DNA from 2 places in the Mycoplana sp. 10N416 genome. Region 1 is predicted to be linked to the other one. Evidence: predicted binding sites of a transcription regulator. Region 1 holds the regulator's gene; the other holds the start of a gene.

Evidence for each region. Region 1 encodes HrcA, which represses chaperone genes, less so after heat shock. Its sites were predicted from a motif close to GTTAGCACTCNCNNNNNGNGAGTGCTAAC; they were not measured.
Region 2: the regulator HrcA is predicted to act here: its motif matches at 3,889-3,917, upstream of groES (co-chaperone GroES).

Annotation. Positions count from the first base shown of each region.
Region 1 covers NZ_JBFTIM010000003.1:192,790-203,181, forward strand. Annotated here, with positions in the region: gene AC1DDS_RS08000 (LysR substrate-binding domain-containing protein) at 1-504, opposite strand, end outside; gene AC1DDS_RS08005 (creatininase) at 602-1,381, shown strand; gene AC1DDS_RS08010 (M24 family metallopeptidase) at 1,451-2,665, opposite strand; gene AC1DDS_RS08015 (hypothetical protein) at 2,913-3,176, shown strand; gene hemW (radical SAM family heme chaperone HemW) at 3,305-4,501, opposite strand; gene rdgB (RdgB/HAM1 family non-canonical purine NTP pyrophosphatase) at 4,509-5,153, opposite strand; gene AC1DDS_RS08030 (VOC family protein) at 5,165-5,590, opposite strand; gene rph (ribonuclease PH) at 5,722-6,438, opposite strand; gene hrcA (heat-inducible transcriptional repressor HrcA) at 6,628-7,707, shown strand; gene grpE (nucleotide exchange factor GrpE) at 7,950-8,570, shown strand; gene AC1DDS_RS08050 (BCCT family transporter) at 8,807-10,392, shown strand, end outside.
Region 2 covers NZ_JBFTIM010000001.1:653,486-663,877, reverse strand. Annotated here, with positions in the region: gene AC1DDS_RS03190 (bifunctional diguanylate cyclase/phosphodiesterase) at 1-864, shown strand, start outside; gene AC1DDS_RS03185 (hypothetical protein) at 916-1,362, opposite strand; gene groL (chaperonin GroEL) at 1,818-3,458, opposite strand; gene groES (co-chaperone GroES) at 3,533-3,829, opposite strand; gene AC1DDS_RS03170 (chromate resistance protein ChrB domain-containing protein) at 4,100-4,939, shown strand; gene chrA (chromate efflux transporter) at 4,932-6,311, shown strand; gene AC1DDS_RS03160 (TIGR01459 family HAD-type hydrolase) at 6,401-7,249, shown strand; gene AC1DDS_RS03155 (bifunctional riboflavin kinase/FAD synthetase) at 7,267-8,247, shown strand; gene ileS (isoleucine--tRNA ligase) at 8,495-10,392, shown strand, end outside.

The DNA of each region.
Region 1 (10,392 bases):
CGGTCGCTCGATCCACGACCGCGACAGATATTGCGCGCGCTCTCCGTTGACCATGGCCACCGCTATGTCGAGTTCATCGGCGTGCAGCCGGTCGAGGATCTCGGCGCTCCACCCGCAATGCAGTTCGAGCGATATGTCCGTATGCTGGCGGGTGTACTCCGTGATCACGCCCTGCAGGAAGGCCACCGCATAGTCGTTGGGAAGGCCGACGCGGATGACCCCGGCGATTTTTGACCGGTCGAAATAGGAGGCGACCTCGTCGTTCAGCCGCAAGATCTCGCGCGCATAGCTCAAGAGCATCTCCCCCTCGCTGGTCAGGAGCAGCGTGCGGCCGACCTGCTTGATGATCGGGGAACCCACAAGCTCCTCAAGCCGCCTGATCTGCAGCGAGATGGCCGGTTGCGTTCGCCCAAGCGCTTCGCCCGCCTTGGTGAAGGCGCCGAGGTCGATGACCGAGACGAAGGTTCGCAGAAGGTCTGTCTGGAAGTTGACGATGTTGCGCACGGATTTGAATTTCTCATGTAACGATGACGATTATAAATTTCCCATATTCTCCGGCAAGCAGCAATTATTCCTCTCCAACTTAGATGAGGAGATATTAATGCCAGCCGATTCCGTTTTCGCCGCCGAACTGCCCTGGCCGGATTACGACGCCAAGGTGCGGGACGGCTCCGTTCCGATCCTGATCCCGATCGGTTCGATGGAACAGCACGGCCATCACATGCCGATGCATGTCGACGTGCTGCTGCCGGTCGAGTTCGCCCGGCGTGTCGCAGGCCAGGTTGGCGCGCTGGTGGCCCCGCCGTTCACCTATGGCTACAAGTCTCATCAGAAGTCCGGCGGTGGCAATCACCTGCCGGGAACGACGAGCCTCGATGGCGCCACGCTGGTTGCTGCGCTGCGCGACGTCATCAAGGAATTCGCACGCCACGGCGTCCGGAAAATATGCCTGGTCAACGGCCACTTCGAGAACTCCTGGTTCATCATCGAGGGAATCGATCTGGCACTGCGTGAACTGCGCTGGAGTGGCATCGACGACATGAAGATCGTGGTGCTTTCCTATTGGGACTTCGTCGACAAGGCGACGATTGCAAAGCTCTATCCGGACGGCTTTCCCGGCTGGGACATTGAACACGGCGGCGTGCTGGAGACGTCGCTGATGCTGGCGCTGCATCCGCACATGGTGCATCTCGAGCGCGCCATCGACCATCCGCCCGCCAGTTTCCCCCCCTACGACGTCTATCCGCCGAAGCCCGAATGGACGCCAAAGTGCGGCACGCTCTCCTCGCCCAAGCAGGCCTCCGAGGAAAAGGGCCGGATCCTTCTCGACGTCTGCGTAGACGGTATCGTCAAGGCGCTGCGGACTGAGTTCCAGGGCTGACGGGTTCCGTCTGAATGCCACAGAGCGGGCCAGCAGTTGTCTCTGCTGGCCCGCTCTGTTTCGAGGCGCTTAGTTGCGGATGATGTTGTGCTCCGGGCCGAACGGGAAGCCGGTGATGTTCTCGGCGCCGTCCTCCTGGACGATCAGGATGTCGTGCTCGCGATAACCGCCAGCACCGGGCATGCCTTCCGGCAGCATCACCATCGGCTCCATCGAGACCACCATGCCGGGTTCCAGAACCGTGTCGATGTCCTCGCGCAGTTCCACGCCCGCCTCGCGACCATAGTAATGAGAGAGCACGCCGAAGGAGTGGCCATAGCCGAACGAGCGGTACTTCAAGAGGTCCCACTCGCGGTACATCTCGTTGAGCTCGATGGCGATGTCCTTGCAGCGCGCACCCGGCTTGATCAGCTCGAGGCCGCGGCGATGGACGGCGACGTTCTTCTCCCAGATGTCGAGACTGGCGTCGTCGACGTGGTCGCAGAACAGCGTCCGCTCCAGCGCCGTGTAGTAGCCGAAGATCATCGGGAAGGTGTTGAGCGACAGGATATCGCCCGACTGCACGATGCGGTTGGTCACCGGGTTGTGGGCGCCGTCGGTGTTCATGCCGGACTGGAACCAGGTCCAGGTGTCCATCAGCTCGACGAAGGGGAACGACTTGGCGATCTCGCGGATCATCGCGTTGGTCGTGGCGATCGCGACCTCGTGCTCCGGCACGCCGGCCTTGACGGCGGCCACGCAGGCCGCACCGCCGATGTCGCAGACGCGGGTGCCCTCGCGGATCAGCTTCTGCTCTTCAGCTGACTTGATCGTCCGCATCCACATCGACGGCTGACTGACGTCAACAAACTCGACGCCCGGCAGCGCCGCTTCGAGCGTGCGGCGGAAATCGAGCGTGACGTGGTCGAACTCGATGCCGATGCGCTTGGCACCCGGAGTAAGCTGCCGCACGGCCTGATAGAAATTGTCCCGGCGCCAGTCCGAGTAGGTGATGTTGTCGCCGAAGCTGCGGCGCCAGGGCTGGCCGCCGTCAATGCCTGCCGAGATCGTAGTGGCGTTGTTGTGGTCGATGACCATCCCGTATTTGCGGCCGAAATAGCAATAGAGCCAACCGGAATAGTAGTTGATGCAGTGATAGGAGGTGAACAGTGCCGCATCGACATTGTTTTCGGCCATCCAGCGACGCACGTCGTCCTGTCGGCGTTTCATTTCACCATCAGAGAACGGCGAATACTCCTTTTCGCCGTTGTGCCATTTCATCACGTGCAGCATGTCGTCCATCATTGCATTCCTCCATCGCTCAGGACCGAATGATGTCAACGTTACAGAGGAAGGCTACATCAGCAAAATTTATTCATATCATGACGTCATTTGGAAAGTTTATATTCAAGCGTCAGTCTGCCCTTCGCGCGCGAGAGGCTGGAAGGCGCCAACGTAAAAGGCTGCGAAATACCACCATTTAAGAAACAAATTAGGTTTGGCCCTCAACGGCCTGTACCGTGGCAGCGGAAAACAGCTCGGGAGAGCGGAAATGACTGGCGATGTGCTCGGCAAAATGGCGCTCCACTTTGGCAGCCGGTTGTCGTTCGGCGCGGCCCGGCGGACGTCATTCGAGTGGCTTGGGTTGTTTTTCCATCGGAAGGCCGACGAACAGGAGGAGACCGGCGCCGAGATCGACAGTTCGCCGATCTTCATCTGCGGAATCGGCAGACCGGTCTATGTTTACCCTGGGCGGCGAAATCCGTCCTTGCACGCCAAACCCGAAGAGCAGCGAATCGAGGCGCATTTGCTCTGAACGACGCGGCGGGGACTATCTTGCAAACGTGTCCGACTTGATGTTGGCGCGGTTCGCAAGATAGCCACCTGATGTGACCATGGTGCTGTGCCGCAGGCTGGGCGGATGCGCGACGGCGGGTTGGTGCTTCAGCAGGCCAGGTCCGCCACCACCGCGTCGAGGATCAGCATGCCGGCGGGCGTGCAGCGCAGGCGGGAATTGCCCAGGCGCTCGATGAAGCCGTGGTCGATCAGGAACTGTTCGCGGTCGGGGTCCGGGCCTTGGCCCGACAGCATCTGCCAGCGGGCGAGATCGACGCCCTCGGTGAGCCGCAGCCCCATCAGCAGCAGTTCGTCGGCCTGTTCCGACAGCTCAAGCACCTCCTGGTCGACCATGCCGTGGCCGTTTTCCTCAACCCGCGAGAGCCAGGTCTCGGGGTGGCGCTCGGTCGCGGTGGCGATTTTTGCGCCGCCCGTGGACACGCGACCATGGGCGCCGGGACCGATGCCGACATAGTCACCATAGCGCCAGTAGGTGAGATTGTGCCGGCTTTCGGCGCCGGGGCGCGCATGGTTGGAGACCTCGTAGGCCGGCAGGCCCTCGCGCGCTGTAATCTCCTGCGTTGCCTCGTAGAGGATCGCCGACTGCTCGCCATCGGGAAGAACAAGCTTGCCGGCCTTGTGCAGACCGAAGAAGGGCGTGCCTTCCTCGAGCGTCAGCTGGTACAGCGACAGGTGGTCGACCGCATAGGAGACAGCCTGCTTCAGCTCCGCATCCCAGTCGGCGACTGTCTGGTTTGGTCTGGCATAGATCAGGTCGAACGACATGCGCGGGAAGATCTCGCGGGCAAGCCGGATCGCCTTGAGCGCATCGTCGACGTCGTGCAGGCGACCGAGGAACTTCAGGTCCCGGTCGTTCAGCGCCTGGACGCCGAGCGAGACGCGATTGACGCCGGCTGCGCGATAGCCGCGGAAGCGCTCCGCCTCGACGCTGGAGGGGTTCGCCTCCATGGTGATCTCGATGCCGTCAGGAGTGTGCCAGTGGCGGGCGATGCCGGACAGGATTGCGTCGACGGTCGACGGCGCCATCAAGGACGGCGTGCCCCCGCCCATGAAGATGCTGGTGACCGTGCGCGGGCCGGAAAGCCGCCGCATCGTCTCCATCTCCTTCAGGAAGGCGGCAACGAAGCGCTCCTGGTCGACCGGCTGATGGCGCACATGGCTGTTGAAGTCGCAGTACGGGCATTTGGCGGCACAGAAGGGCCAGTGCACATAGATGCCGAAACCCGGATCCAGGGGATCCGCGGTGATCGGCTGCTTCGGTGCGAACGGGGTGACCGCCGTCATGGATGGCTCAAGCCTCCAGGCAGGTTTCGACGAAGCGCTTGAACGCGCGGGCGCGATGGGAAAGCGCCTGCGTGTCGCCGGGTTTCCAGCCGTGCTTTTCTTCCGCGCTCATCTCGCCGAAGGTGGTCTCGAAGCCTTCCGGCTGGAAGACCGGATCATAGCCGAAGCCCTGCGTGCCGCGCGGTGGCCAGATGACGGTGCCCTCGATCTCGCCGCGGAACAACTCGGTGTGCCCATCCGGCCAGGCGAGGCAGAGGACGGAGACGAAGCGGGCGGTTCGGTCAGCGGGTGTGTCCGCACCCTTCTCCACGAGCGCTGTTTCCACCTTCTCCATGGCCATGGAAAAATCGCGGCTGCCATCTTCCTTCTCCGCCCAGTTGGCGGTGTAGACGCCGGGGGCGCCACCGAGCGCGTCGATCACCAGCCCGGAATCGTCGGAAAGTGCCGGCAGGCCGGCGGCCTTCGCCGAGGCGAGCGCCTTGATCGCGGCATTTTCCTCGAAGGTGGTGCCGGTCTCGTCCGGCTCGATGAAGTTCAGATCGGCGGCCGACTTGGCTTCGAACCCGAGCGGGCCGATCAGGTCGCGGATCTCCCGGATCTTGCCGGCATTGTGGCTGGCGACGATGATCGTCCGGGTGTCGAGCTTGCGCATATCGTTTCCTGTCAGGTCAGGCCCCAGAGGCCGGGTTCGGCGCATTCGAGGCTGTTTCCGGCGGGATCGCGGAAATAGATGGAGCGGGCGCCGGTCGGCCAGCGGAAATCGGCCTCGATGGCGATTCCTGCTTCTTTGAGCTTTTCCGCCCAGAAATCAAGATCGCTGGCGGGAGCGCGAAAGCAGACATGCCCCTGCCCGGTCGTGCCGTGGACGGGTACCGGCAAGGATTGCGGCGGCGGTGGGACGACCGTTTCCCTCGGGTTGAAGATCAAAAGCACGCCGGGGCCGCAGCGGAAGAAGACGTGGCGGTTCGCATGCCGGCTGATCTTCTCCAGTCCGAGCAGGCCCCCGTAGAAAGCCTCCGCCGCATCGAGGTTTTCGGCGTAGAGGGCCGTTTCGAGGATGCCCTGAAGGGCTGGTTTCGTGTCAGGCATTGCGTTCGCCTCTCACTCTCCCCGTCCCTGCAAACGCAGGCCCTTCTCCCGCTCGCGGGGAGAAGGTGCCCGAAGGGCGGATGAGGGGCAAGGGCGAAATGCAACGTCTCTCACGCCGGCGCGCGAAGCCGTCAGGCGATCGCCTGTTTTTGCAGCTCGACCAGTTCGGCGATGCCGCTCTTGGCCAGCGCCATAAGGCTTGCGAATTCCTCCTCGGTGAACGGTTTGCCCTCAGCCGTGCCCTGGATCTCGACGATGCCGCCTGTGCCGGTGATGACGAAATTGGCGTCCGTCTCGGCCGCAGAGTCTTCGAGATAGTCGAGGTCGATCACCGACTGGCTGGCGAAAATGCCGCAGGAGATCGCGGCGACGTGGTCCTTCAGAACCTTGTCGACCTTGATCATCCCGCGCGTTTCCATCCATTTCAGGCAGTCGTACAACGCGATCCAGGCGCCGGTGATGGAGGCGGTGCGCGTGCCGCCATCGGCCTGGATGACGTCACAGTCGATGGTGATCTGTTTTTCGCCGAGCGCGGTCAGGTCGACCACGGCGCGCAGCGACCGGCCGATCAGGCGCTGGATTTCCTGGGTGCGGCCGCCCTGCTTGCCGGCCGCCGCCTCCCGCCGCATGCGCTCGCCAGTGGCGCGCGGCAGCATGCCGTATTCGGCCGTGACCCAGCCCTTGCCGCTGTTGCGCAGCCACGGCGGCGTCTTTTCTTCAAGGCTCGCCGTGCACAGCACATGCGTATCGCCGAACTTCACCAGACAGGAGCCCTCCGCGTGCTTGGAATAATTGCGCTCGAAGGAAACCTTGCGCATCTGGTCGGTTTTTCTGCCTGACGGCCGCATCGCGAACTCCGTGTCGTGTCCTTGTCTGGCGATGCTTCTAAACGACTTCGCCGGGAGAGGAAATCGTCGAGTTGGCCGATTTCCGGGAATTTCGTTCACGCGGCGCGTCCCCGGGCGGTCGCATTTGCCCTTGTCTGCAAGTGGACCGGGTCATTATAGTTCAATGGGCAAAGGGAAACGTTGACCGGCATGGTATTGAGACACTCTGCGGAGACTGACATTCACAAAAAGCTGGACGAGCGTTCCGGCGAGATTTTCCGCCGGATCGTCGAGAGCTATCTGGAGCATGGCGAGCCGCTCGGGTCTCGGAATCTTTCCCGCATCCTGCCGATGTCACTGTCGCCGGCTTCCGTGCGCAACGTCATGAGCGACCTGGAGACGCTCGGGCTGATCTATTCGCCCCACGTCAGTGCCGGGCGGCTTCCCACCCAGCTGGGCCTTCGATTTTTCGTCGACGCCTTCATGCAGGTGGGCAACATCTCAGACGAGGATCGCGCCTCGATCGCCCGGCACGTTCATCGACCGGTGCACGGACAGAGCATCGAGACGATGATGGGTGAGGCAAGCCAGGTGCTTTCCGGCATGTCGCGCGGCGCCGGGATCGTGATCACCGCGAAGAACGATTCGGTGCTCAAGCACGTCGAGTTCATCCGGCTGGAGCCGACCAAGGCGCTGGTCGTGCTGGTCGGCGAGCATGACCAGGTCGAAAACCGCATCATCGAGCTGCCGGCCGGCACGACCAATTCACAGCTGAACGAAGCGGCGAACTTTCTCAATGCGCACCTCGCCGGCAGTACGATCCACGAGGCTCGCACCCAGCTCGAACGGTTGCGCCGCGAGGTGCGCCAGGAATTGGACCTTCTGTCACAGGACCTGGTCGAACGCGGGCTTGCAGTCTGGTCGGGTGGGATCGACGAGAGCAAGCCGACGCGGTTGATCGTGCGCGGCCGCGCCAACCTGCTCGAAGGGCTGGCCGGCATCGAAGATGTCGATCGGTTGAGGATGCTGTTCGATGACCTGGAGAAGAAGGACAGTCTGATAGAGCTCCTGAACCTCGCCGAGGCCGGGTCGGGTGTGCGCATCTTCATCGGCTCCGAGAACAAGCTGTTCTCGCTGTCCGGCTCTTCATTGATTGTGGCGCCATACCGCGACAGCGACGAGCGCATCATCGGCGCGGTCGGGGTGATCGGGCCAACGCGACTGAACTATTCCCGGATCGTGCCGATGGTCGACTACACGGCACAACTGATGTCGCGGTTGTCGCGTTGACACAAAGGCCGGTTCTGCAAGTTTGTCGAACAAGCCTTGATTTTTTCGATCCGAAGCTCGATATCCGCCTCAACTCCCTCTCATTGTCCGCGCAACTTGAAAGGCGCGCGGACGGCTGGGAGGGAACATGAGCGCCGCGCATCCGCCGGATGGGCAGGGTCGCTTTGGCCGATCAACCTGTGCATGGCCTGGGGTATTGCAATCCCGCGCGATGCACGCGATTTCTCAATCCGGAGAAACCAATGACCGACGATACCAGCAAACACGGCCCCGAAGCCGCAAATGACGAGGCCGAGACCGCCGCTGTGTCGCCCGAGAACAACGAAGCCGGCGCGCAGGCGGCAGAGGCCGATCCGATCGCGTTGCTACGGGCGGAAAACACCGACCTTCGCGACAAGTATCTGCGCCTTGCCGCCGAGATGGACAATCTTCGCCGTCGCACCGAGCGCGACGTCAAGGACGCTAAGTCCTACGCCATCGCAGGCTTTGCCCGCGATATGCTGGGCGTTTCCGACAATCTGCGCCGCGGTCTGGAGGCAGTTCCCGCCGAGGCGCTGGAAGCCGATGAGACCGGACTGAAGGCGCTGATCGAAGGGGTGGAAATGACCGAGCGGTCGATGCTGGCGGCGCTCGAGCGCCACGGCGTGCGCAAGCTGGAGCCGATCGGCGAGAAGTTTGACCCGCATTTCCACCAGGCGATGTTCGAGGTGCCCAACACCGAGGTGCCGAACGGCACCGTCGTCCAAGTCATTCAGGACGGCTACACCATCGGTGAGCGCGTGCTTCGCCCGGCCATGGTCGGCGTCTCCAAGGGTGGCCCGAAGGCGCCGGCAAACGGTGGCGACAGCCCCGAGCAAGGCTGAACGATCAAGCCTCCGGCATGAACAGGATGAAAGCCCGGCGCTTCGGCGCCGGGCTTTTTTTGTTAGCCGTGTCGCAATGAGTTCCGAAAGGATGCGTCTCGCGAGGCTCCGCGAGGTCTCCTTTCATCGATCCCACAGGCAGGATGAAAGGCCTGTTCCGACCGAGCGTGGAGCGTTACTCTCAGATCTGGTGCACCCCCGTGCCGTCGAATGGCCGCGGAAAAGGGAGGCTTGGAATGAAACAGCCGCTCACCGGGATTTCGCCCATCTCCTTCTACGGCTCGGCCATCATCTCGCTCGGGCTCATCCTCTTCGCCTCCATTTTCCCCAAGGTGGCCGCAGCCCTCTTCAAGCGCGCCAATGACTGGATCATCGCCGAGCTCGGCTGGTTCTACATGCTGGCCGTCGGCGGCTTCGTGATCTTCCTGCTGTTCCTTGCCATCAGCCCGCTCGGCCGGGTCAAGCTCGGCCCTGACGAAGCCGAGCCCGACTACAGCTACAGCACCTGGGTGGCGATGCTGTTCAGCGCGGGCATGGGCATCGGCATCGTCTTTTACGGCGTTGCCGAGCCGATCATGCATTTCAGCGCCCCTCCGGATGCAGAGCCCCGCACGGCGCAGGCGGCGCGGGACGCGATGGAAGTGACCTTCTTCCACTGGGGCGTACACGCCTGGGCGATCTACGCCGTCATGGGGCTGGCGCTTGCCTATTTCGGCTACCGCAAGGATGAGCCGCTGGTCATTCGCTCGGCCTTCCGTCCGTTGCTGGGCGACCGGATCAACGGCCCGCTCGGCGACGTCATCGATATTTTTGCCGTGGTCGGCACACTGGCGGGCCTTGCCACGTCACTCGGCCTCGGCGTCGCCCAGCTCAACGCCACGGGCACCTACCTCTTCGGTCTGGCGCAGAACCTGCAGACGCAGCTCGTGCTGATCGGAATCGTTACCGGGCTCGCCACCGTCACGGTCGCGACCGGCCTCGACAACGGCATTCGCCGCCTCAGCGAGATGATCATCATCGTCTCGTTCATCCTGATGTTCCTGGTCCTGGCGCTGGGGCCGACGCGCTTCCTGCTACAGGCCTTCGTCGAGAATATCGGTCTCTACCTGAACGGCTTCGTCGCGCGCACCTTCCACATCTATGCCTACGAGCCGACCGAATGGCTGGGCAACTGGACGCTGTTCTACTGGGGCTGGTGGATGTCCTGGTCGCCGTTCGTCGGGCTGTTCATCGCCCGCATCTCACGCGGTCGCACCATCCGCCAGTTCCTTCTCGGCGTGCTCTTCGCGCCGGCGGGCTTCAGCTTCATCTGGTTCACCGTCTTCGGCGACGTCGCCATCTGGCTCGACAGGAATGTGGCGGATGGGCAGATCACCAGGACCGTCACGGAGAACATGCCGATCGCGCTGTTCACCGTCTTCGAGTACCTGCCCTGGTCCACCTTCCTCGCCTGGCTGACGGGCCTGCTGGTGGCGGTCTACTTCGTCACCGCCTCGGACGCCGGTGCTCTGGTGATCGCCATGATCACTTCGCAGGGTGACGAAGAGCCGGTGCTGTGGCTGCGGGTGTTCTGGTCGCTCGTTTGCGGCGGCGTCGCCGCCTGCCTGCTCCTGGCCGGCGGATTGGATGCGGTGCAGATGGCGGCGGTGATCGCAGCGCTGCCTCTGTCGGTCCTCATGGTCCTGATGTGCTACGGAATCTGGAAGGCGCTGAGCGACGAGGTGGCGTTGACGACCAGCGCCAGCCTGCCCGCCGCGCCGATGGTGCCGCACGAGGCAGCCAAGTTCTGGCGCCGGCGCATCAGCGCCATCATCGACCACCC
Region 2 (10,392 bases), on a different contig from region 1:
AGCGACCTTGAAGCGCTTCTCAACAACGCAGACCTGGCCATGTACCGGGCCAAGGACGCGCTGATGGAGACCGTTTGCTTCTATGAGGTCTCCATGGACGAGGCCGCGCGAAGCCGCCGCCTTATCGCCAAGGATCTCTGGCTTGCGATCGAGCGCAACGAGCTTCAACTGCACTATCAGGTCCAGAAGGCGGTCGATTCCGGATCCATCACCGGTTACGAAGTGCTGCTGCGTTGGCACAGCGCCGAGAGAGGCACGATTGCGCCATCGGATTTCATTCCAATTGCCGAAGAGTGTGGAGCGATCATCCCACTCGGCGAGTGGGTGCTACGCGAGGCTTGCAAGGAGGCCGCGAGCTGGGAGAAGCCGCACAAGATCGCCGTCAACCTTTCCCCCGTTCAGCTCGGCCATGCCGACGTGGCAGCTCTGGTGCATCGCGTTCTGATCGAGACGGGTCTTTCACCCCAGCGGCTCGAGCTGGAAATCACGGAATCGACCATCATCGGCGACAAGCAGCGCGCCCTCCACACGCTGCGCCAGATCAAGGCGCTCGGCGTCACCATCGCGATCGACGATTTCGGAACCGGCTATTCGTCCCTGGAAACGCTCCGTTCTTTTCCGTTCGACAAGATCAAGCTGGACCGCAGCTTCATGAACGAGGTGGAGGAAAGCCCGCAGGCAAAGGCGATCCTCCGCGCGATCGTGGCGCTCGGGCAGACCTTGGAGGTGCCTGTGCTCGCCGAAGGCGTCGAGACCAGGGACCAACTCGATATCCTCCGCTCCGAAGGATGCGCGGAAGCGCAAGGGTACTATCTCGGTCGGCCGCAGCCGATGACCGGCACGAGTGAAACAAGGGCCGCCTGAGACCGCGGCGACCCTGCGGTCTCAGGCCACGGGTTGCTAGGCTGTCTTCTTTCACTGCGACATGAAGCAGTGGCCGGTGCGATCGAGCTGGAAGCGGGGAAAAAAGAAGACGCCGATGATCGTGCCCGCATAGCGCTGCTCGAGGCCAGTCGATTCGCCGATGCAGAAGACCGGCTGGCGTGGCGCGCCCGTCGTGTTGATCGTCGTTGAAAAACAGAAGCTCGAGGATGCCGTCGCCGCTTGCTCGAACAGTTCGAGAACGCGGTTGCGATCCTGCGGCTCATAGCAGCGCACGAGGTTGAGAAGGCCGCAATTGCGTTGATCCAGCCCGTGCATGCGCGCAGCTTTGTCACCCAGGCGAAAGAGGCCATTCGACAGGTCGCCCGTCCAGCGCTCGGTGATACAGTATTGTGTCAGGAGCTCATTGTCCGAGGCATCGAAAGAGACGGAGCCGGGCACGAATGGCGAGACGAAGGCGGACTTGGCAATCTTGAACACATCTAACCCCAGCCGGCAGGCCCGGCTCGACCACGATGCCGCCTGTTAGCTGCGGCGCAAGCAAACTGATTGTCTCGGTGAAGGTACGGGCTTCAGCCGATTGAAATATACTCCGCGACGCCTTTCCGGTTCGCGGAAAGAGGCCTGTGAACGGTTGGCCGCCGGTGGACCACGATCCGGCCGGCAATTCCACTATGATTGGTCGTTCTATGATTTCAACGGGCAGTTTGGTTGCACGGTTAACGTGCCATGGTTCCGTGTCATTGTGCCGATTGCCCCCTCGCCAGTCTATCGCTCGCTTCAGGTGCGTCTATACTGCTAATTTTGCAATCGGCAAGAACTGGAAACTCAAATAGTCCAGTATCCGCAAGTTAATTCGGTTCGTGACTGACAAATGTCAACAAAAAGGGCGGCCCGCAGACCGCCCTCCTGTATGTCATTAGACTTTCGTCTAATTACATCATTCCGTCCATGCCCATGCCGCCCATGCCGCCCGGCATGCCGCCGGCAGCTTCCTTCTTCGGGAGCTCGGCGATCATGGCTTCGGTGGTGACGAGCAGGCCGGCAACCGAAGCTGCGTCCTGCAGAGCGGTGCGGACGACCTTGACCGGGTCGACGATGCCCATGGCGATCATGTCGCCGAACTCGCCGGTCTGGGCGTTGTAGCCGAAGTTGTCGCTCTTTTCGTCGAGGATCTTGCCGACGACGATCGAAGCTTCGTCACCAGCGTTCTCGGCGATCTGACGGGCCGGAGCCTGCAGGGCGCGGCGAACGATGTTGACACCGGCTTCCTGGTCGGCGTTCTCGCCCTTGACCTTCAGCTGGGCGGAGGCGCGCAGCAGAGCGACGCCGCCGCCCGGTACGATGCCTTCCTGAACGGCAGCGCGGGTCGCGTTGAGCGCGTCGTCGATGCGGTCCTTCTTTTCCTTCACTTCGATTTCCGTCGAACCGCCGACGCGGATCACGGCAACGCCGCCGGCGAGCTTTGCAAGGCGTTCCTGCAGCTTCTCGCGGTCGTAGTCCGAAGTGGTTTCTTCGATCTGGGCCTTGATCTGAGCGACGCGGCCTTCGATTTCAGCCTTCTGGCCGGCACCGTCGACGATCGTGGTGTTTTCCTTGGAGATCGAGACCTTCTTCGCACGGCCGAGCATTTCGAGCGTGACGTTTTCGAGCTTGATGCCGAGGTCTTCGGAGATCACCGTGCCGCCCGTGAGGATGGCGATGTCTTCGAGCATGGCCTTGCGGCGGTCGCCGAAGCCAGGAGCCTTGACGGCAGCGATCTTCAGGCCGCCACGCAGCTTGTTGACGACGAGCGTCGCAAGAGCTTCGCCTTCGACGTCTTCAGCGATGATGACGAGCGGCTTGCCGGTCTGGACGACGGCTTCGAGAACCGGGAGCATCGCCTGCAGGTTCGACAGCTTCTTCTCGTGCAGGAGAACGTAGGCGTCTTCCAGGTCGGCGACCATCTTTTCCGGGTTGGTGACGAAGTAGGGCGACAGGTAGCCGCGGTCGAACTGCATGCCTTCGACGACTTCGAGTTCGGTTTCGGCGGTCTTGGCTTCTTCAACCGTGATGACGCCTTCGTTGCCGACCTTCTGCATGGCTTCAGCGATATCGAGACCGATCTGCTTTTCGCCGTTTGCCGAGATCGTGCCGACCTGTGCAACTTCTTCCGAAGTGTTGATCTTCTTGGCCTTGGCCTGGAGGTCCTTGACGACTTCCTTGACTGCGAGGTCGATGCCGCGCTTCAGGTCCATCGGGTTCATGCCGGCAGCAACGGCCTTGGCGCCTTCGCGGACGATGGCCTGGGCCAGAACGGTTGCGGTGGTGGTGCCGTCACCGGCGATGTCGTTGGTCTTCGAAGCGACTTCGCGGACCATCTGGGCGCCCATGTTCTCGAACTTGTCTTCCAGTTCGATTTCCTTGGCAACGGAAACGCCGTCCTTGGTGATGCGCGGAGCGCCGAACGACTTGTCGATGATGACGTTGCGACCCTTCGGGCCGAGCGTGACCTTCACTGCGTCAGCGAGAATGTCGACGCCACGCAGCATCTTTTCGCGCGCGGTGCGGCCGAACTTGATTTCTTTGGCTGCCATTTTCAAAACTCCTGGTTTCGAAATGCCGGTGGTCCCGGCTTGAATTTACAGAAACGTTCGTGGGGAACCGGCGATCAGCCGATGATGCCCATGATGTCGGCTTCCTTCATGATCAGAAGGTCTTCGCCGTTGAGCTTGACTTCGGTGCCCGACCACTTGCCGAACAGGACGCGGTCGCCGACCTTGACGTCAAGAGCGACGATCTTGCCGCTTTCGTCACGGGCGCCCGAGCCGACGGCGACGATTTCGCCTTCCTGCGGCTTTTCCTTGGCGGTATCCGGAATGATGATGCCGCCCTTGGTCTTTTCCTCGGACTCGACGCGACGTACGACGACGCGGTCGTGGAGCGGACGGAAGTTGGTGCTTGCCATTGTCTAATCCCTCGATCAAATGACATGTCCCGGATCGGGAACCGATCCGGTGGATTTGTGTTAGCACTCGCCATAGATGAGTGCTAGCCTGACCGAGATAGGCTCGGGTCCGGATCGAGTCAAGAATTGGCCACCAAAAAAGTTGGCCCCCGTGGATTCGATTGACTTAATTGCCGGGATTATGTTTAACGGTGCCATGGGGTTTGCGAATGCCCCACGAGGCGCCATGCCAAATTTCGCGTCCTTTATAGCACTATCGAGGGACGTATCATGGCTTCCTACAATGCAATCTCTCCCGAAAAACTCGTCAGGCTGATCGGCACGCCGAAAGCGCCGGTCATCATTGATGTTCGCGATGACGACGATTTCGCCGCCGCTCCCTACCTGCTGCCGACGGCGATACGCCAGGGCCATTCCGATGCCGAGGCCTGGGCCGCGACGCCGGCCTACCGCGACCGCGGGGTGGTCGTTGCCTGCCAGAAGGGGCTGAAGCTCAGCGAAGGCGTTGCCGCCTTGCTGCGCCTTGCCGGCGCGCAGGCGGAAATCCTCGAAGGCGGTTTCGCCGCATGGCAAGCGGCTGCCCTGCCGCTTGTTCCGGTCAGGAGCCTGCCACAGGACAGGACGGCCGGCGGCACGCTCTGGGTCACGCGATCCCGCCCGAAGATCGACCGGATCGCTTGCCCTTGGCTGATCCGGCGGTTCGTCGACCCCGCGGCAAAATTCCTTTTCGTCTCGCCGTCGGAGGTGGAGGCGGTGGCCGCGCGCTTCGGGGCAACGCCCTTCGATATCGAGGGTGTGTTCTGGAGCCATCGCGGCGAGCTTTGCAGTTTCGACGTGTTTGTGGAGGAGTTCGGGCTTGCCTTCCCCGCCCTGAAACACGTGGCGCGGATCGTGCGGGGCGCCGATACCAACCGACCGGATCTCGAGCCGCAGGCATCGGGCCTGCTTGCGATTTCGCTCGGCCTGTCGCGCATGTATGCCGACGATCTCGAACAGTTGGAAGCCGGCATGCTGATCTATGACGCGCTCTATCGGTGGGCGCGCGATGCCGCCGACGAGATGCATGACTGGGTCTCGCACACGCCCCGCAAGAGGGACGGCCGTGAATAAGCCCATTCTGTCTGGCGGTGCCGATCTGTCGCCGCCGCCGCATCCCTCCTTCCGCGAAGCGCTCGGCGTCTGGACGAAGATCGGTCTGCTGAGTTTCGGCGGTCCGGCCGGCCAGATCGCGCTGATGCACAAGGAACTGGTCGACGAGCGCCGCTGGATCTCGGAAAGCCGGTTCCTGCATGCCCTGAACTACTGCATGCTGCTGCCGGGTCCGGAGGCGCAGCAGCTTGCCACCTATGTCGGCTGGCTGCTGCACGGCACGCGCGGCGGTATCGTGGCGGGAACGCTGTTCGTGCTGCCGGGCTTTCTCGTCATCTGCGCGCTGTCGGCCGCCTATGCGGTCTTTCAGCGAACCGACTGGCTGCAGAACCTTTTCTTCGGCCTTAAGGCAGCGGTGCTGGCGATCGTGCTCGAGGCGCTGGTGCGGGTCGCGAGCCGCGCACTGAAAACCCCGTTCATGCGCCTGCTGGCAGCGCTTGCCTTCATCTGCCTGTTCGTCCTTGCGCTGCCCTTTCCGCTGGTCATCGCTGCGGCAGGCATTTGCGGCTACCTTGTCGCGCGAACCGCGCCGGGTCTCCTGCAGCCGCCGGCCGGTCATAAGGCGCACGCCGTCGACAAGCCTTCCGTGATTGGCGATGCGTTCCCCGACCGGCAGCGCGGCATCGGCGCAACGCTCGGTATCGTCGTTGCCGGCGCCGTTCTTTGGGCCGCACCCTTTGCTCTTCTGCCGCTGCTTCCCGCTGGGCCGGGTGCGTTTGCCACCATCGGTGTCTTCTTCTCCAAGATGGCGGTCGTCACCTTCGGCGGCGCCTATGCGGTGCTCGCATATGTCGCGCAGCAGGCGGTCGAGACCTATCACTGGCTGAAGCCGGGCGAGATGCTGGATGGATTGGCGCTGGCGGAGACGACGCCGGGGCCGCTGGTTCTCGTTCTCTCCTTTGTCGGCTTTCTCGCCGCCTTCCGGGATACGGCGGGGCTCGATCCGCTCGCAGCCGGCCTGCTGGGCGCATTCCTCACCACCTGGGTCACCTTCGTTCCCTGCTTTCTCTGGATCTTCCTTGGCGCGCCCTATGTCGAGCGCCTGCGTGCCAACGCTGCCCTGTCCGGCGCGCTGGCGGCGATCTCGGCCGCCGTCGTCGGTGTCATCCTCAATCTTGCCGTCTGGTTCGGCCTGCACGTGCTCTTCCGCGAAGTCGGCGCATTGCGGCTTGGCCCGATCTCGATGGCTCTGCCGGAACCGGCCTCGATCGATGTGCTCTCGCTCCTGTTGACGATCGCAGCAGCCGTGATGCTGTTCCGCCTGCGCCTCGGCATCGTCTACACGCTGCTCGTCTGCGCAGTCGCGGGGTTTGCGCTCAACGCGCTCATTTAGCCGCGGCAGCGGCAAAATTGTCGGCAGGCCCTTGTTTTCTCGATCCGGCTTTGCGATGTCAGCCGGGCTTATCAGGATCGGGAAACAGCATGGCCAAGCGCATTCAGTCCTTCCGCGAGATCACGGGTCAGTACGACGTCGTCCTCTGTGACGTCTGGGGCGTGCTGCACAACGGCGTGGAAGCCTTCGCTCAGGCCTCTGAGGCATTGGTGGAGGCCCGCGCGGCCGGACTGACCGTCGTGCTGATCACCAACTCGCCGCGCCCCCGGCCCGGCGTGCAAGTGCAGATCCGCGGCCTTGGCGTCCTGGACCAGGCCTATGACCGCATCGTCACCTCCGGCGACGTGACCCGGTCGCTGATCACCGCCGGCCCGGAAAAGATCTATTTCATCGGTGCGCGCAAGGACGAGGCGCTGCTCGAGGGGCTTGGTGTGCAGGCCGTCTCGGCAGAAGAGGCGGGCATTGTCGTCTGCGCGGGCCTGCGTAACGACGAGAAGGAAACGGCGGACGATTATCGCGGAGAGCTGGAGAAGCTCGCCACCCGTCATCTGCCCTTCATCTGCGCCAACCCCGATCTGGTCGTGGAGCGCGGTCATCGGCTGATCCCCTGCGCCGGTGCGCTCGCCAAGCTCTATGAAGAGATGGGTGGAAGCACGCTGATCGCCGGCAAGCCGCATCGACCGATTTACGAGAAGTCGCTGGAGGAGGCGCGTGACGTGCGGGACGGGTTCGACCTTTCCCGCGTGATTGCGATCGGCGACGGCATGCCGACCGACGTGCGCGGCGCTGAAGCCTTCGGCCTCGATGTGCTCTATATTTCCGGCGGCATCCACGCCAAGGAATACGTCAAGGACGGCGTGACCGACGAAGCGAGGCTGAACGCGTTCCTGGCGCGCGAAAAGGCGGCGCCGAAATGGTGGATGCCACGATTGCAGTGATTGGACGGCGAGGCCGCATGACCGTATTTCATCGCAACGAAACCAGGGAGCCGCTGCCCGAGCATCTGCGCGCGGGTGTGATTGCAATCGGCAACTTCGATGGCGTTCATCGCGGTCATCAGTCCGTCTTGCAGCGGGCGCTGGACATTGCGAACGCGCGTGGCGTGCCGGCGCTGGTCCTCACCTTCGAGCCGCACCCGCGCACGGTCTTTCGCCCCGATCAGCCCGTCTTCCGCCTGACGCCGGCGCACCTGAAGGCGCGGATCCTGGAGGGGATGGGGTTCTCGGCAGTGATCGAATATCCCTTCAATCGACAGTTTTCGCAGACAGCGGCAGCAGACTTCGTCCGCCAGGTGCTGATGGAGTGGCTGCACGCCAGCCATATCGTCACCGGCTTCGACTTCCATTTCGGCAGGGGCCGGGAGGGCGGTCCGGCCTTCCTGATGGCGGCCGGTGAGGAAAACGGCTTCGGCGTGACCCTGGTGGACGCTTATCGCGACGAAAATGCCGAGGTGATTTCGTCGAGCCGTATCCGCGAACTGCTTGCCAAGGGCGACGTGGCCGAGGCGGCGGGCCTGTTCGGCTACCACTACACCGTCGAAACCGAGGTGATTGGTGGTAAGCAACTCGGCCGGACGCTCGGCTTTCCGACCGCCAACATGCAGCTTCCCCCCGAGGTGGAACTGCGCACCGGCATCTATGCGGTTCGTTTTCGCCGCGGCGATGGCACGCTGTTCGACGGCGTTGCCAGCTTCGGCCGCCGCCCGACCGTGGACAGCAACGGCGCGCCGCTGCTCGAGACCTTCGTCTTCGAGTTTTCCGGCGACCTCTATGGCGAGACCTGTACGGTTTCCTTCTTCGAACACCTGCGCGACGAGCTGAAGTTCGACGGTCTCGACGCGCTGGTCGTGCAGATGAAGCGCGACGAGGAGGAGGCAAGGGCGCTCCTTTCCGGCGTGCGCCCCCTCGGCGAAATCGACCGGCTGCTCTGTTGCTAAAGAAGAAAACGCGCGCGGCCGCGCCACCGCACCTTTTCAACTGGCCGAAAACGCCGTAATACCGCGCGTCATGATGTTCTACCGGCTGACCATCGACCTGCGAATTAGTGGCCCGGCCTTCCGCGCGCTCTGAGCGAGGCCGGAAGGTCCGGGATTTCGGGCGTTGCGAACCACGCCCCCGCCGTCACCGACAGACAGATCCCCTCTTGCAGCGCGACAATTCGCGCGATGAAGCGATAGCCAAGCCATGACCGACACGCCCGAGAAGATCGACTATTCCTCCACCCTCTACCTGCCGCAGACGGATTTTCCGATGCGCGCCGGCCTGCCGCAGAAGGAGCCGGAAACGGTGGCCCGCTGGCAGAAGATGGACCTTTACAAGAAGCTGCGCGCTTCCGCCGCCGGCCGCGAGAAGTTCGTCCTGCACGACGGACCGCCCTATGCCAATGGCAACATCCACATCGGCCACGCGCTGAACAAGATCCTCAAGGACGTCATCAACCGCTCGTTCCAGATGCGCGGCTATGACGCCAACTACGTTCCCGGCTGGGACTGCCACGGTCTTCCGATCGAGTGGAAGATCGAGGAGAAGTACCGCGAGAAGGGCCAGAACAAGGACGAGGTTCCGGTCAACGAATTCCGCCAGGAATGCCGTGACTTCGCCACCGGCTGGATCAAGGTGCAGACCGAGGAGTTCAAGCGCCTCGGCATCGAGGGCGACTTCGAAACCCCCTACACGACGATGAACTTCCACGCGGAAGCCCGCATCGCCGGCGAACTGATGAAGATCGCCAGGAGTGGCCAGCTCTATCGCGGCTCCAAGCCGATCATGTGGTCGGTGGTCGAGCGCACCGCGCTCGCCGAGGCCGAGGTCGAGTACGCCGATGTCGAGAGCGACATGATCTGGGTAAAATTCCCGGTCAAGGAAGGCCCGGACGCACTGGCGGGAACCTTCGTCGTCATCTGGACCACGACGCCCTGGACGATCCCCGGCAACCGCGCCATCGCGTTTTCCTCGCGCTACGCCTACGGCCTTTATGAGGTCGCGACCGCCGAGAACGATTTCGGTCCGCAGCCGGGCGAGAAGCTGATCTTCGCCAAGCGCCTGGCCGACGAATCCGCCGCCAAGGCGAAGCTGACCTTCAACTTCGTCCGCGACATCGAGGCCGATGAACTGGGTGGGATCACCTGCGCCCATCCGCTGCACGGTCTCGGCGGCGGCTACGACTTCAAGGTACCGCTGCTCGACGGCGACCACGTCACCGACGACGCCGGCACCGGCTTTGTCCACACCGCCCCCGGCCACGGCCGCGAGGACTTCGACGCCTGGATGGATAGCGCGCGTGCGCTGGAAGCCCGCGGCATCTCGTCGGCGATCCCGTTCACCGTCGACGACGCAGGCTACTTCACGTCCGACGCGCCCGGCTTCGGTCCGGATGCGGAAGGCGGTGCCGGCCGCGTCATCGACGACAAGGGCAAGAAGGGCGATGCCAACGAGCGTGTCATCAAGGCGCTGATCGCCCGTCATGCGCTGTTCGCGCGCGGCCGCCTGAAGCATTCCTACCCGCATTCCTGGCGCTCGAAGAAGCCGGTGATCTTCCGCAACACGCCGCAATGGTTCGTCTACATGGACAAGGAACTCGGCGACGGCACGACGCTGCGCTCGCGCTCGCTGTCGGCGATCGACGACACCCGCTTCGTCCCTGCGGCCGGTCAGAACCGCCTGCGCGCGATGATCGAAGGCCGTCCGGATTGGGTGCTTTCCCGCCAGCGCGCCTGGGGCGTGCCGATCGCAATCTTCGCCGACGAGCAGGGTGAAATCCTCGTCGATGAGGCCGTCAACGCCCGCATTCTCGAAGCCTTCGAGAAGGAGGGCGCCGACGCCTGGTTCGCCGACGGCGCCAAGGAGCGCTTCCTCGGCAACGACCACGACCACGTCCGCTGGACGCAGGTCATGGACATTCTCGACGTCTGGTTCGACTCAGGGTCGACCCACACCTTCACGCTCGAAGACCGCCCCGACCTGAAGTGGCCGGCCGACGTCTACCTGGAAGGCTCCGACCAGCATCGCGGCTGGTTCCACTCGTCGCTGCTCGAAAGCTGCGCCACGCGCGGCCGCGCGCCCTATGACGCCGTCGTCACCCA